DNA from 2 places in the Nonomuraea sp. NPDC050790 genome. Region 2 is predicted to be linked to the other one. Evidence: riboswitches for the same ligand, from Rfam matches in the RefSeq annotation. Region 2 holds a riboswitch; the other holds the start of a gene.
What was found. Region 2 has a riboswitch for cyclic di-AMP ahead of ACIBEJ_RS45645 (hypothetical protein). Riboswitches for the same ligand answer to the same signal wherever they lie in the genome.
Positions count from the first base shown of each region.

Region 1 (7,534 bases), on a different contig from region 2:
CACGTCGTCGAGCGCTTCAACACCGCCACCGAACGCCACAAGGCGGCCAAGAAGAAGTACGGCACGCTCAACGCCACCTACAAGGAGAAGCTGGCCTCCGTGGCCCGCCTGCGCGCCCAGGTCATCAACATGGCAGTCAACGACTACCAGATCGGCGCCGACATGACCTCCTGGCCCACGCTGATGGGGCAGGGCGACCCCTCGGGCCTGCTCGGCGGCATGGCGCTCACCGGCCAGCTCCAGGCCGAGCGCGCCGAGCGGCTGGCCGCGTTCGACCGGGAGAACAAGGGGCTCAAGACCCAGCGCGACCTCGCCCAGGACGCCCTGGTCGCCGCCGACGACGAGCGCGACAAGGTCGAGAAGGAACGCGCGGAGATCCTCAAGCTCATCCAGGAGCAGAAGAAGCTCCTGCGCGAACTCGGCGCGTACAACGCGGGCGACCCCAACAGCACCGGCATCAAGTACACCGGCCCCGCCACCGGCAACGCCGCGGCGGTGCTGCAGTTCGCGTTCGCGCAGGTCGGCAAGCCCTACATCTACGGCGGCACCGGGCCACGCGGGTACGACTGCTCGGGCTTCACCCAGGCGTCGTGGCGGGCGGGCGGCGTCTCGCTGCCGCGCACGACCTGGCAGCAGTGGGCGTGGGGGGCCAAGCGCCGCGTCTCGATGGACTCGCTGCGGCCCGGTGACCTGATCTTCAGTGAGGGCCTCGGCCACGTCACCATCTACGCGGGCAACGGCAACATCGTGCACGCGCCCCAGACCGGCGACGTCATCAAGGTGGTCAAGTTCTCCTCCTACGGCAGGCGGGTCGTGGGCGCCATCCGCCCCTGAGTGGCGTCACGGCCGGCCGTACCCGAGCATGGTGCGCAGCAGTTCCTCCACGGCGGGTGAGCGCCCCGGCGCGGGCAGGACGGCGGCGAGGACGCGGCGCGCGGGCAGGGCGGGCTCGGGACGCAGGAGCCTGATGTCCGGGCGCACGGCCGTCCCCCCGGCGATCGACGGGAAGACCATCACGCCGACGCCCGCCGCCACGAGCCCCTGACGGCCGTTCCAGTCGTCGCACAGGTGGCTGACACGTGGCGGCGCCCCGAGCGCGGCGGCGAGCTCCGACAGCGGCCCGAGGCAGTCGGGGTGGCTGCCGTCGATCCACGCCTCCCCGGCCAGCGCCCGCAGCCGCACGCTGTCGCCGCCCGCCAGCGGATGCGCGCCCGGCAGTGCGACCAGCAGCTCGTCGTCGAGCAGCGGCACCAGCTCCAGGCCCTGCGGCGCGGGGTCCCACGACGTCACCAGCGCGAGGTCGGCCTGTCCGGACAGGACGGCGGCGGCGCCCCCGCCCACGGTCAGCGACAGCTCGACCGCCGGGTGGCGGGCGGCGAAGAGGCGGAAGCACTCGGGCACGTACGCGGTGGCGGCGCTCGGGAACGCCTGCACCCGCACCCGCCCGCGCTCGCCGCTCGCATGCGCGGCCAGCCGGGTCTCCAGCAGCGCGATCCCGTCGAGCACGTGCGCGGCCTGCTCCAGGGCGGCCTGTCCGGCGCCGGTGGGGCGTACGCCGCGTGGCAGCCGGTGGAACAGCAGCACCCCGGCCCGGCGCTCCAGGGCGGCGATCTGCCGGGAGACGGCCGGTTGGGTCATCGACAGCGCCTCGGCGGCGGCCGAGAACGACCCCAGCCGCCCCACCTCTGACAGCACCTTCAGCGACCAGACGTCAAGCATGCATGGAGCTTATGTCTTTCATGCCGATCCCGCAGTGGTGCGCATGGCTCGGGCCGCGCACGATCGGGTCATGGACACCTGGATGCTCTCCGCGCTCCCCGACGCCCCCGCCCGCGTGCTCGACGCGGGCTGCGGCGCGGGCGCCCTGGCCGCGGCGCTGATCGCGCGCGGACACGACGTCACCGCCATCGACCTCGACCCGTCCGCGGCCAGGGCGGCGGGGGTGCCCGCGCGGGAGGCCGACCTGACGGTCTACGAGGACGACCCGTTCGACGTCATCGTGCTGTCACTGTCGCTGCACCACATGCACCCGCTGGAGGCCGCGCTCGACCGGACGGCCGCGCTGCTGCGGCCCGGCGGCCGGCTGGTGGTGGACGAGTTCGCCTGGGACTGGGCCGACGCGGCCGCCGCGACCTGGTTCTACGACGTCGGGAGGCTGCTCGGCCGCTTCGACCGGCCCGAGCCCGACCCCCTGGCCCGATGGCGCGCGGCGCACGTCGACCACTCGCCCGCCGGGGACATGCTCGACGCCGTCGCCGCCCGGTTCGAGGTCGTGCGGATGCGGCGGGTGCCGTACCTCTTCCGGTATCTCGGCGGCGAGCACGCGGCGCGGCTGAAGGAGATCGAGGAGGTACGGCACCAGCCGACCGGCTTCCGGCTGACCGCTGTGACCCGTGTGACAGGTGTGACGAATGGGACCTGACTCACCCCCTGGAGCTCCAAGTGTGAGGAGGGTCACATTCCGGTAACGGACCCCTGTGTCCAGCAGGAGTTCCCGACTTGACTGACACCTCTGTCGGATCTTGACAACTTTGCCGGGACTTTGCCGAGCCGTGAACCCGCGAGTACGTTCTGGCGTCGCGGCGAACAAGCCATGTCGCCGAGTCCCACAGAGATCCGCCGGTCACCCCCTGCTCGACAAGGGGCCGTGACCTGCCGAGTCCGTGCAGCCAGGAGGCACGGAGCCGGGGAACCACCGATCCCATTCCCCCGGGATCAAGGGGTGAATCGGCGCGTTTCGGCGTGCCGTAGGGCGACTTCCAGGCCCGAATCCGTCAGCTAACCCGGTAGGCGTTCGTGGAAGAACCAAGGAGAAATCCTGTCTACCTCCCTGCACAACCCCCGTCGTCTTGTCTTGAGTGGTGCGGCGATCGCCATGACCGTGACGGCCGGAGGGTTCGCCCTCCATGCCCCGGCGGCCCAGGCGCAGACCGCGGTCAAGACCACCGTGACGGCCAAGACGGCGAAGCAGTCGGCGACTGCACGGCAGAAGAGCAAGGCCCGCAAGGCCGTCTCCGCGGCAAGGGCGCAGATCGGCGACCCGTACCGCTACGGCGGAACGGGACCCGGCGCCTTCGACTGCTCCGGTCTCGTCCAGTACGCCTGGAAGAAGGCCGGAGTCAAGATCCCCCGCGTGACGCACAGCCAGTACGCGCGCATCAAGAAGAAGATCTCGTGGAAGTCGCTGCAGCCGGGTGACCTGCTGTTCTTCCGCGGTCGAGGCCACGTCGGCATGTACGTCGGCGACGGCAAGATGGTCCACTCGCCCAGTTCGGGCAAGCGGGTGCGCATCGAGAAGCTCGGCGGATGGCGCAAGTCGTCCTTCGCAGGAGCCGTCCGGCCCGGTCTGTAGCCGCCCGGTCCGAAAGGCCCCGTCCCCTCCCGGGACGGGGCCTTCGCGCGTCCGGCTACCATCGGGGCCGTGGTCGTGAGCCGTCGCGCCGCCCTCGCGGCCCTCCTGGTCGTCGTGCCGGTCGGCTGCGCGCGCGAGCCGGCCGGCCGTACCCCTCGGGACGGGGTGGACCGCGCGGACCTGTCGCTGCGCGCGCGGCGGGCGGCGGAGCGGGTGGCGGCGGTGCTCGGCCATCCGGTGCGCCCCAGCGTCGAGGTCGCCGCCGACGCGGCGCAGGCGGCGCGGACGGCGGGCACGGCCTCCGCCGAGGGACTGGCCGCGCTCGCCCACGACGGCAGGGTCATCGTGATCCCCGAGAACTACGCCCGGCTCACCCCCACCGGGCGCGACGTCGTGCTCGCCCACGAGCTCACCCACGTGGCCGCGGGGACCGGCGGGCTGCCCGCCTGGCTGTACGAGGGCTTCGCCGACTACGTGGCCTACAAGGACGCCGCACTGGCCGTGCCCGTGGCGGCGGCGGAACTGGCCGCCGAGGTGCGCGCGGGCCGGGTGCCGCGGGAACTGCCGGGAGCGGGCGCGTTCGCGCCGGGGGCCGCGCGGCTGGCACAGTCCTACCAGGAGGCCTGGCTGGCGTGTCGCTTCCTCGCCGCGCGCTTCGGCGAGGACAGGCTGGTGAGGTTCTACCGCGACGCGCGGCGGCTGGGTGTGGAGCGGGCCCTGCCCCTGCCCGCCCGCGAGCTGGCCGCCGGGTGGCGCGCCTACCTAAGGAAGGAACTCGAGTGACCGATCAGCGGGAGAAGGCCCCCGCGCGGGTACGGCGCCAGGCCGGGGTCGCCGCCGTCGTGCTCGGCGCCGCCGTGGTCGTGGCCGCCGCGCTCACCACGCCCTGGCGGGCCCTGCCGCCGGACGCGCCCCAGGTCGCCCCCGACCCGGCCCGCGACTTCTCCGCCGCCGAGATCGCCAGGTCGCAGGCGTTCGACGCGGCCACCAGCCTGCCGTCGTACCTGTCGCTCGGCCTCACGATCCTGTTCGCGGGGCTGCTGGTCGCCACGCCGCTCGGCGCGAAGGTCCTGGGACGGCTCAGGGGCCCGTGGTGGCTGCGAGCCGTGCTGGGCGTGCTGCTGCTCACCGCGCTGGTCGAGGTCGTGCGCTGGCCGCTCGGCATGTGGTTCGAGGTACGGCTGCGCGAGTTCGGCCTGTCCACCCAGGAATGGGCGGCGTGGAGCGGCGACCGGCTGAAGAACATCGCGGTGCGGGTCGTGCTGCTGTCCATCATGATCGTGGCGCTGGTGGGTCTGGCGCGCAGGTTCCGGCGCTGGTGGGTGCCCGCGGCCGTGGGCGCCGCCGGGCTGACCGTCGCCGCCTCGTTCGTGTATCCGGTCGTCTTCGAGCCGCTGTTCAACGACTTCCGTTCCATGCCGGCCTCGCCGCTGCGTACCAGCCTGCTGGCCATGGCCGAGCGGGACGGCGTGCTGGTCGAGGACGTGCTCGTCGCCGACGCCTCCCGCCGCACCACCGCGCTCAACGCCTACGTCTCCGGCTTCGGCGCCACCCGCCGCATCGTCGTCTACGACACGCTGCTGAAGGCGCCGGAGCCGGAGGTCGAACTCGTCGTGGCTCACGAACTCGGCCACGCCAAGTACGACGACGTGCTCAACGGCACGCTCATCGGCGCGCTGGGGGCCGCGTTCGGCGCCGCCCTGCTGTTCGCGGTCTTCCCCCTGGTACGGCGGCGCGCCCGCGTCACCGCCATCACCGAACCCCTGGCCGTGGGCGCCGTCATGGGCCTGATGAGCCTGGCCACCGTCCTGTCCGGACCCGCCCAGAACGTCGTCAGCCGCCACGTCGAGGCCCGCGCCGACGCCCACGCCCTCGACCTCACCCGCGACCCGGCGACGTTCACCGCCATGCAGAAGCGCCTGGCCACGACCAACATCTCCGACCTGGCGCCGGACCCCCTTGAGCACGTCCTGTACTCCTCCCACCCCACCGCGCCGCAGCGCATCGCCATGGCCCGCTCCTGGGCGCTGCTGAACGGCGTCCCCGAGCCGTGAGGCGCGTCCTCTTCGTCACGAACGACTTCCCGCCCCGGCAGGGTGGCATCCAGTCGTTCGTGCACGGGCTGGCGGTGCGCACGCCCGGGGCGGTCGTCTACGCGCCGGCCTGGGCGGGCAGCGCCGAGTTCGACCGGCGGCAGCCGTACCCGATCGTGCGGCACCCCACCTCGCTCATGCTGCCCACGCCCGGCGTCGCGCGGCGGGCCGCCCGCCTGGTGACCCGCCTCGGCGCCGAGACCGTCGTCTTCGGCGCGGCGGCGCCGCTGGGGCTGCTCGCGCCCCGGCTGCGGGCGGCGGGGGCGCGGCGGGTGGTGATGCTGACCCACGGCCACGAGGCGTCGTGGGCGGGCACGCCGATGCTGCGCGGGGTGCTGCGTCGTATCGGCGCGCATGCGGACGTGGTGACCTACCTGGGGGAGTACACGCGGGAGCGGCTCGCGCGGGTGGTTCCCTCCGGGAAGCTGGTACGGCTGGCGCCTGGCGTCGACACCGCGGCCTTTCATCCTGGGGTGGAGGCTGTCCGGGCCTTCGGCGGGCCGGTGGTGGTGTGCGTGTCCCGGCTGGTGCGGCGCAAGGGGCAGGATCAGTTGATCCGGGCTTGGCCCGCCGTGTTGCGTGCGGTGCCGGATGCGGTGTTGTTGCTGGTGGGGGATGGGCCCGACCGGCGGCGGCTGGAACGGCTGGCGGCTGGGACGCGGTCGGTCGTGTTCGCCGGGGCCGTGTCCGGGGAGATGTTGCCGGGGTACTACGCGGCGGGGGACGTGTTCGCGATGCCGTGCCGTACGCGGTTGGGCGGGGCGGACGTGGAGGGGCTCGGCATCGTGTTCCTGGAGGCCTCCGCGACCGGGTTGCCGGTGGTGGCGGGGGCTTCCGGCGGGGCGCCCGATGCCGTGCGGCCGGGGGAGAGCGGGCTGGTCGTGGACGGCCGGTCGGCTGGGGCGGTGGCTCAGGCGCTGGTGGAACTGCTGGTGGATCGGGAACGGGCGCGGAAGATGGGGGCCTTGGGACGGGAGTGGATCGTTTCGGCCTGGTCGTGGGAGCTGGTGGCGCGGCGCTTCCACGACATCCTGGCAGAGGCGCCTCTCGGGTGACGTCACTTTGATGCGGTCCGTGTCGCTCGGCGGCTTGCGGTGACAGCACTCTGATGTCATGATGACGTCATGGATCTGACGCCCCACATCGACACCCTCCGCAGGGAGCTGGCCGCCGCCGCCGACGTGGGCGGCGCGGAGATGCGCGCCGCGGCCGAGTCGCTGACCTCGGCGCTGGAGTCGTCGGTGCGGCTGACGCTGCTGGAGGTGCTGTCCGATGCCGCCGAGTCCGTGACCAGCCAGATCGAGCCCGGTCTGGTGGAGTTGCGGATCCGGGGCAGGGAGCCGGAGCTGGTGGTCACCGTCCCACCGGGCGACCCCGGTTTCCACGGCGCCTTCGCTCCTGCCGGGCACGGCGCCGGCGGGTTCGCCGCCGGTGGGGCCGGCCACGGCTTCGGCCCCGCTGGTGGTGCTGATCCCGGCAGCGGTGTCGGCCCCGCCGGTTACGCTGCCGCCGGCTATGGTCCGGGCGGCCACGGTCCGGGAGGCTATGGCGCGGGCGGCTTTGGTCCGGATGGCTATGGTGCGGGCGGGTATGGCCCTGGCGGGTATGGTCCGCCGGCTCCGCCCGGCTGGCCCGACCAGGTGCCGCCCGTCCCTCCCGCGCCACCGGCCCCTCCCGCGCCCCCCGAGCCGTCCGGTTCGGGTGACGGTGATCCCGGCACCGCCAGGATGACGCTCCGCCTGCCCGAGCCGCTGAAGTCGCGCATCGAGCAGGTCGCGGGGCAGGCGGGCATGTCGGTGAACGCGTGGATGGTCCGCGCCCTGACCCAGGCCGTCTCCGGCCAGCCGACACCCCCACCGTCCTCGGGCTTCCCCGGCCAGCGCATCACCGGCTGGGCCCGCTAACCGCCTCGCCCGCAGAACCCCGCACCCCAGCCACGCCCGCAGAACCCCGCACCCCAGCCACGCCCGCAGAGTTCCTCACCCGGGCTCACCCCGACCAGTCCGCGACCGGGCCCCGCGCTCGTCCCGAGCAGGCCGCGACCAGACCCGCGCTCGTCCCGAGCAGGCCGCGACCAGACCCAGGCTCG
Region 1 is NZ_JBITGF010000005.1:618,122-625,655, reverse strand. Features, by position in the region: gene ACIBEJ_RS28115 (NlpC/P60 family protein) at 1-834, shown strand, start outside; gene ACIBEJ_RS28110 (LysR family transcriptional regulator) at 841-1,719, opposite strand; gene ACIBEJ_RS28105 (class I SAM-dependent methyltransferase) at 1,790-2,422, shown strand; cyclic di-AMP (ydaO/yuaA leader) riboswitch at 2,644-2,808, shown strand; gene ACIBEJ_RS28100 (C40 family peptidase) at 2,876-3,352, shown strand; gene ACIBEJ_RS28095 (hypothetical protein) at 3,422-4,135, shown strand; gene ACIBEJ_RS28090 (M48 family metallopeptidase) at 4,132-5,406, shown strand; gene ACIBEJ_RS28085 (glycosyltransferase family 4 protein) at 5,403-6,500, shown strand; gene ACIBEJ_RS28080 (hypothetical protein) at 6,570-7,349, shown strand.
Region 1: linked by a shared signal. The riboswitch ahead of ACIBEJ_RS28100 (C40 family peptidase) and the one ahead of ACIBEJ_RS45645 (hypothetical protein) in region 2 are both predicted to bind cyclic di-AMP.

Region 2 (7,534 bases):
CACCGGTGGCTGGCCGAGGCGTTCCAGCCGACGATCGACGCGATCCCGGCCGAGCTGCGGCGCAAGCTCGACACCGCGCAGGTCTTCCACGAGGTGCTCGACCACCGGTGGTACCTGTCGGAGGCGGCCGGCGGCGACGTGGGGCTGGGCGCGGCGGTGAAGTCGTACATCGACGAGGTGCTGGTCCACAAACCGGATGAGAAGGCGCTTTTGCCGGACGAGGAGTGAGTGCGCCGCGCGGCCGCCGTGGGGGAACGGCCGCGCGACGCGGGTCACTCCGCCGTGTGTTTCGTGATCTCTTCCACGATCCGCGACCAGAGTGGCTTGGGCAGATCGTGCCCCATTCCGGGGAACGTGACCAGTCTTGCGGCGGGAATTGCCGAAGCGGTCGCCCGTCCCGCGGCGACCGGAATGAGCACGTCGTCCTCTCCGTGCAGGACAAGCGTGGGTACGGCCAGCCGACCCAGCCTTTCGGTCCGGTCTCCGGAGACCAGGATCGCGGCCAATTGCCGAGCCGTCCCGGCGGGGTCGTTCGCCCGGTCGTAGGCGAGCCCGGCCAGCCGCGCGACCCGCTCGGTGTCCAGCTCGTATCCGGGCGAGCCGATGATCGCCCACGTCCGCTGGGCCAGCTCGATCGCCGCCGCGCGGTCGGCGGGCGGCGGCGACATCAGCGTCGCGCTCGCCTCGGGCGTGGGCGGCGCGACCTGCGGACCCGGCGTGGACATGATCGAGGTCAGCGTCCGCACCCGCGCCGGGTGGTCGAGCGCGAGCTGCTGGGCGATCATCCCGCCCATCGACGCGCCGACGACGTGCGCCGCGGGCCAGCCGAGCGCGTCGAGCAGCCCGGCCGCGTCCCGCGCCATGTCCGCCAGCAGGTACGGCGAAGCGGGCGACCCGAATTCCGGAACGCCCGCCTCGTGCAGGTGTGTGGACTCACCGGCGTCGCGGTTGTCGAACCTGACGACGTGGTGGCCCTGCTCGGCGAGGAGCTCGCAGAACTCCTCGTCCCAGTGGATGAGCTGGGCGCCGAGCCCCATGATGAGCAGCAGCGGCCGTGCGTCCGGCGAGCCGAAGCTGTCGTAGACGATCTCGATGCCGTTGACGGCCGCGCGTTCGCTCATGAGGAACAGAATCACATTCTGTTCCTCATGAGTAAAGAGGTCAGCGCTCGAACGCCTTGCGGATGCGGCCGCGGGCCAGGAACAGGCCGCCGCCCAGGAAGGCCAGGCCGCTGACGAGGGCGAGGCCGCCCACGCCGTTGGACTCGGTCTCGCGGTTGGTGACCGCCGCGGCCAGCTCGGCCTGCGGCGCCTTCTCCTCGCGAGCCTTCTCCGGCGCCTTCTCCGCGACCTGCGCGGGCGCGGCGGGCTTGTCCTCTTCCTTCTTCTCGATCTTCTTCTCCGCGGTCACGACCGGGGGCTTGGCCGGGTTGGCGTCCTTGCGGGACCAGGCGCCGGTGGAGAAGGCGACGGGGTGGTTCTTCTTGCCCACGCCCGGGCCCCACTTGGTGATGACGTAGTCGATCTTGATGTGGCCCTGGCCGCCGACGCCGTCGACGGTCAGCGAGCTGGAGTTGAACTTGCCGCCGGTCAGCGAGGCGAAGGTCTTGGCGTCGAGGTCGAGCATGATGCCGCGGTTCGACGGTACGCCCGGGCCGCGGTCACCGACGAAGAACGGCTCCTTCTTGCCCTTGTAGATGACGTAGCCCTCGGTGAGCAGGGGCCAGCTCGGGCTGGCGGCCAGGCCCTTCTGCATGGGCTTGCCGGAGGCGGGAAGGCCGGTGTCGCCGTTGCGACCGGAGGCGTCGTCCCAGTAGTACGAAGCGGTGGTGGAGCCCTTGAGCAGGGGCTTCTTTTCGGAGAAGTCGTCCGCGTGTGCGGTTGCGCCGGTGCCGAGGGTGACCGCGCCGATGACGGCGGCGGAGGCGAGCATGGTGAAAGAACGCATGCCAAAGCGGGAAGACATGAAGAAGAGAAGTCCTTTGTGCGGGGACAGGGGAAAACGCGCTCGTCAAAGCGGCGTAGCCGGGCACAAAGCCGAACGGACGCTACGCGCTGGCGCGAAGTGGAGCTTGGGGAAGGGGGCCGCTCAGTAGGCGGCGGGTGAAACTACGCGGAATGGGGGCTCATCGCGGTGGTGCATGAAAAGATCAGTCCTCTCCATCTCGCCTACCGGGTTAGCTGACGGGTTCGGGCGTGGAGATGCCCTACCGACGCGGACGTCGGATTCACCCCAAAGGAACATTGGTTCCCCGGTTCCCGCGGGTACGGGATTCGGCGCCAGCCGGAGGCCTCTTCCTGCTGAAGGGCCAGGTCGCCGGGCTGGTATAGCTATGGACTGTAAGTGCCAAACACGTCAAAAGCAAAACAATCGCCATGAAACGGGCGAAGATCTACCTAAGAAGGTCAAGAAAAAGGGGGGTACGGCAATGCCGTACCCCCTCGGAACGTCGGCTCAGCCGCCGCTCTTGCGCCGGAACGAACGCTTGCTGGCAGCAGGGCCGTGCGCGCCGTGGATCTTCGACTGATCCGTGCCCCTGCCACCCGCACCCGAGTCGGTGTGCTGGTTGCGCTTACGCTCCAGGGCCTCCCGGAACTTGCGCTTCATCTCGTCCTCGGGAGTTTCGCTGACTTCCGGCTCCGGTGATTCCGCCATGAGGACCTCCTGGTGTTGGGGACCACAACAGCTTCGCACGACGGCCGACCTGACGCGAAACCGGGCACCGCTCAGCCCAGGCGGGCCAGCTCCTCCTCGGTGAGTTCGAGGTCGGCCGCGGCCAGGGAGTCGAGGATCGTCGCCGGGCGGCTCGAACCCGGGATCGGGATCATCACCGGGCTCCTGGCCAGCTCCCAGGCCAGGCAGACACGCTGCGGGGAGACCCCGCGCTCGGCCGCGACCTGCCCGAAGGCGGCGTGGCGGCTGCCCAGGCGGCCCACGTGGTTCATGCCGCCGAGCGGCTCCCACGGCAGGAAGGCCACGCCCAGTTCCTCGCAGACGTCCACCTCGGGCTCGCTGCTGCGGAAGCTCGGCGAGTACTGGTTCTGCACGCTCACCAGCCGCCCGCCGAGGATCTCGTTGGCCTGCCTGATCTGGGCCGGGTTCGCGTTGGAGATCCCGGCCATCCTGATCTTCCCGGCCGCCAGCAGGTCCGCGAGCGCGCCGATCGACTCCTCGTACGGCACCGCGGGATCGGGCCGGTGATGCTGGTAGAGCCCGATCGCCTCGACGCCCAGCGCCTTGAGCGAGCGGTCGCAGGCCTGTTTGAGGTACTCGGGCCGGCCGTCCACGGCCCAGCGCCCGCGTGGCCGGGTGTGCCCGCCCTTGGTGGCCACGAGCACCGCGTCCGCGTCGCCGCCCCAGCTCGCCAGCGCCTTGGCGACGATGCGCTCGTTGTGGCCGACCTCGGCCTCGGTCGGCGTGTAGGCGTCGGCCGTGTCGATCAGCGTGATCCCGGCGTCCAGGGCCGCGTGGACGGTCCTGATCGACTGCTCCTCGTCGGGCATGTGGCCCTCCACCGACATCGGCATGGCGCCGAGCCCGATGGCACTGACACTCATCTGACCGATCAGTCGTGTCTGCATGCGTCCATGGTCATACATTCCGGCGCCTGAGTCGCCGTCGTGACCGTGAACAGGCCGATCTTCTCCCTCCTGCTGACGACGTCGGCGTAGCCGGCCTCGACGGCCCAGGCGTGCAGGCGCTCGGCGGGGCGGCACTTCATCACCCACAGCCGCCCGTCGCGGTTGGGCAGCACGTTGGCGATGAACTCCAGTTGCGGGTGGCGGGTCTGCGTGGTGAAGATCAGCACGCCGTCGGGCGCGAGCAGGTCGCGGAGCCTGGCCAGCGACTTCCTGATCGTCTCGTCGTCCAGGATCAGCTCGTACAGCCCGCTGACCACGATGATGTCGGCCGGCCGGTCCAGGGGCTCCGGGTCGAAGGCGTCGCCCCGCTCGTAGCGGACGTTCGAGAGGCCGCGCTCCCCCGCCAGTTCCCTGCCCAGCCGCAGGCCGGCCTCGGCCAGGTCGCGGCAGACGACCTCGACCTCGGGCTGCTCCCTGGCGACGTCCTGGAGGTAGCGGCCGGGTCCCGCGGCCACGTCGAGGATGAGCGCGCGGCCCGCCCGCGCCGAGACCTCGTCCCTGATGACCTCCTTGAGCAGGTCGCGGCGGGCGCGGATGGCCCGCCAGCCGATCGAGTTCAGGTAGATCCGGTCGAGGGGCCAGCCGTGGGCCTTGTTGACGTAGACGTAGTCGAGCATGGTGCCGCTGTCGAAGCCGTGGCGGTAGCCGATGCGGATGCCGCGGCTGGTACGGCCGGCGGTGCGCATCAGGAGCCGCATGAGTGCCCACTTCATGAAATTTCACCCTTCGGGAGTTGTTGGGAGCGCAGGAGGTGGTGCGCCGTCTCCAGGTCGGGGACGGGCGGCAGGAAACGGACGGTCACGGGGGCGCGGCTCAGGCGGCCGTGCACCGGCAGGACCCGGCCCGTCCCCTCCAGCAGGACCGGGACGATCGGGACACCGGCCGCCTCGGCCAGCCGCGCCGCCCCGCGGTGGAAGTCGCCGACGCGGCCGTCGCGCGAGCGGGTGCCCTCCGGGTAGACGACCAGGACACGGCCTTGTCTCAGCAGGTGTACGGCTGCCGCCAGGTCACGGGAACCGCCGCCGCCGCGCCGTACCGGGAAGCCGGAGACCAGCGTCCGGCAGACCAGCGCCCGCGCGCGGCCGGCGAACCAGTAGTCGGCCGCCGCCGCCACGGACGGGCGCAGCCGCGCGGGCAGCGCGGCCAGCAGGGCGGCGGTGTCGGCGTGGGAGCAGTGGTTGGCGACCACGACGCACGGGCCGCCGGGCGGCGGACCCTCCACGGCCAGGCCGCCGCTGCAGGCGAAGGCGGCCCGCCACAGCCGCCGCCGCATCACGGCCCCGAGGCTCACGGCAGCACCACCACTACGGCGAGGGCCACGAGCAGGGAGTCCACGCGGTCGAGCAGGCCGCCGAAGCCGGGCAGCCAGGTTCCGGCGTCCTTGACCTTCGCGCCGCGCTTGAGCATCGACTCCAGCAGGTCGCCGAGCGGCGCTCCGGCGGCCACGGCCAGGGCGGTGACCGGGGTGAACTCGCCCAGCAGGAGCAGGACCGTCAGACCGCCCGCCGCGCCGCCGGCCACGCCGCCCCAGGTCTTGGCGGGCGACAGCGGCGACAGCGCCGGGCCGCCCAGGAGCCTGCCGCCGCACCACGCGCAGACGTCGGCGAGTGCGACGGCCAGCACGAGGGCGAAGGCGGTGGCCGGGGCGAGCGTGGCCAGGGCGCTCAGCGGGGCGATCCAGAGCAGCCCGAAGACGGAGTACGCGGCCCGCCTGCCGCCGTCCTCGGCGTCACCTTGGAGCACCGGGGTGAGGGCGAGCGCCAGGAGCACCGGGGCGGCGGTCAGCGGTGTGGGCAGGAAGGGCAGCACGGCGGCGGCGCCGGCGAGGATCAGCGTCTCGGGTGCCCGCAGCCGCACCAGCCGGGCGTACTCGGCGGCGCACACGAGTCCGAGCGCCCCGGCCAGCGCCGCCGCGCCCATCGGGCCGACGAGCAGGGCCAGCGTCACCACCGGCGCGGCCACGGCCCAGGTCAGCCAGCGCTGGATCAGCTCGCGGCGATGCGAGACCCAGACGGCCACGCCGCTGGCACCGAGCGCACCGGCCAGGAAGGGTGCGGTTTCGAGGATCACGCCGACTCCTTTCCGAGGCTCGGTCGTTGCGGGGTGGGTTCGGGAGTCATGCCAGTTCCCTTCCGAGGCGCGCCAGCCGTACCAGGGCGGTGATCGCGGAACCGGCGGCGAGCAGGGCGAGCCACCAAGCCCAGCCCGTGAGGGCGAAGGCCACCAGCAGCACGCAGCGCTCGGTCTTGCCCACGGGGCCGCCCTGCGCGCGCCGCGCCCCCGCGGCGGCACCGGCCAGGGCGACCCACGACGGGAGGGTTGCGGCGAGCGCCGCGGTCGCGACCAGCGCGGGCGGGGCCAGGACGAGGCAGCCCGCCAGCACGGCGAGCTCAGCCAGGCGGTCGCCCAGCTCGTTGACGACGGCGCCGAACCGGGTCGTGCGCCCGCTCTCGCGGGCGACCCCGCCGTCGAGGTTGGCGCAGGCGAGGCGGGCGGCGAGGAGCAGCGCGACGGCGAGCGCGGCGAGCGGGCCGGGAGGGACGATCGCCAGTACGGCTCCCGCCGCCCCCGCGAAGGCGACCCCGGCGGCGGTGATGGCCGAGGGGGACACCTCGCGGGCGACCAGGAGGGCGCGTACGCCACCCAGCCGGGCGGCGTACCAGGGCTTGAGTGCGTAGAGGCCGTTCATGTGTCCAGGGTCTGACCTGCGGACGTCCCGACACATGGGGCTTTGAGCGCATATGAGGTGAGTAGCCCTACTCAACCCGGCAAAGGATCGAACGTTCTTGAGGTTGTGGTGAAACTTCGCCGGATATGAGGCTCAACATGACCCGCCGACCGATTGGTGCGATATGAACCCCATGCGCATTCTGGGCCAGGATCTGGCGCTGGACCTCGGAGCCGCCAGCACCCAGATCTATGCCAGGAAGCGCGGCATCGTCATCAACGAACCCTCGCTCGTCGTCCGCTGCTCCACCACCGGCAAGGTGATCGGCTACGGCGCCGACGCCCCGCCCAAGCCAGGCCCCGAGCCGGTCGCGATCCGGCCCGTCGTCGGCGGCGTCCCCGCCGACGTGGACCTCACCACGCGCATGATCAGGCACTTCCTCAGGAAGGTGCACGGCCATCCGTTCTCCAGGCCGCGCATGGTCATCGCGCTGCCCGCCGACAGCACGGGGTTCGCCGGGAACGCCCTGCGCGACCTGGCCTTCCAGGCCGAGGCCAGGCGCGTCTACCTCGTCCACCACGGCCTGGCCGCCGCGCTGGGCGCCGGGCTGCCGGTCAGGGAGGCGGCCGGGAACATGATCATCGACATCGGCTGCGACACCACCAGGATCGCCGTCGTCTCGTGCGCCAGCGTCGTGCACGCGGCGACCGTCCAGTCCGGCGGCGCCGCCGTCAACCGGGCCATCGTCGCCCAGGTCAAGCGCGACCACGGCCTCGACATCACCGAGCAGTCCGCGGAGGTGGCCAAGCGCGGCATCGGCTCGGCCTGGCGGCCGGTGAACAGGACGGCGAGCGTACGCGGGTTCGACCGCGACGGCAGGGCCGCGATCGTGGCGATCTCCGCCGGGCAGGTGTACGAGGCCACCCGGCAGACCGTCACCATGATCGTACGGGCCGCCCGTGAGGTCATCGAGCGCTGCTCCCCCGACCTGGCCGCCGACGTGGCCGACCGGGGCGCGGTGCTGACCGGCGGCGGCGCGCTCATGCGCGGCCTCGCCCGGCGGCTGCGGCTCGAGCTCGAGGTGCCGGTCCAGCGCGCCGAGCGCCCGGTCGAGACGGTCGCGCTCGGCCTCGGCCGCTGCGTGGACGACATCGGCCGCATCAGCAGGGACACGCTGATGCAGCCATAGGCTCGGAGCATGGACGACACGCTGCACCTCGGCCTG
Region 2 is NZ_JBITGF010000013.1:50,543-58,076, forward strand. Features, by position in the region: gene ACIBEJ_RS45635 (DUF4032 domain-containing protein) at 1-228, shown strand, start outside; gene ACIBEJ_RS45640 (alpha/beta fold hydrolase) at 273-1,121, opposite strand; gene ACIBEJ_RS45645 (hypothetical protein) at 1,162-1,965, opposite strand; cyclic di-AMP (ydaO/yuaA leader) riboswitch at 2,151-2,289, opposite strand; gene ACIBEJ_RS45650 (DUF5302 domain-containing protein) at 2,455-2,655, opposite strand; gene ACIBEJ_RS45655 (aldo/keto reductase) at 2,727-3,581, opposite strand; gene ACIBEJ_RS45660 (class I SAM-dependent methyltransferase family protein) at 3,566-4,354, opposite strand; gene ACIBEJ_RS45665 (lysophospholipid acyltransferase family protein) at 4,351-4,932, opposite strand; gene ACIBEJ_RS45670 (phosphatidate cytidylyltransferase) at 4,929-5,711, opposite strand; gene ACIBEJ_RS45675 (CDP-alcohol phosphatidyltransferase family protein) at 5,758-6,330, opposite strand; gene ACIBEJ_RS45680 (rod shape-determining protein) at 6,503-7,498, shown strand; gene ACIBEJ_RS45685 (BTAD domain-containing putative transcriptional regulator) at 7,508-7,534, shown strand, end outside.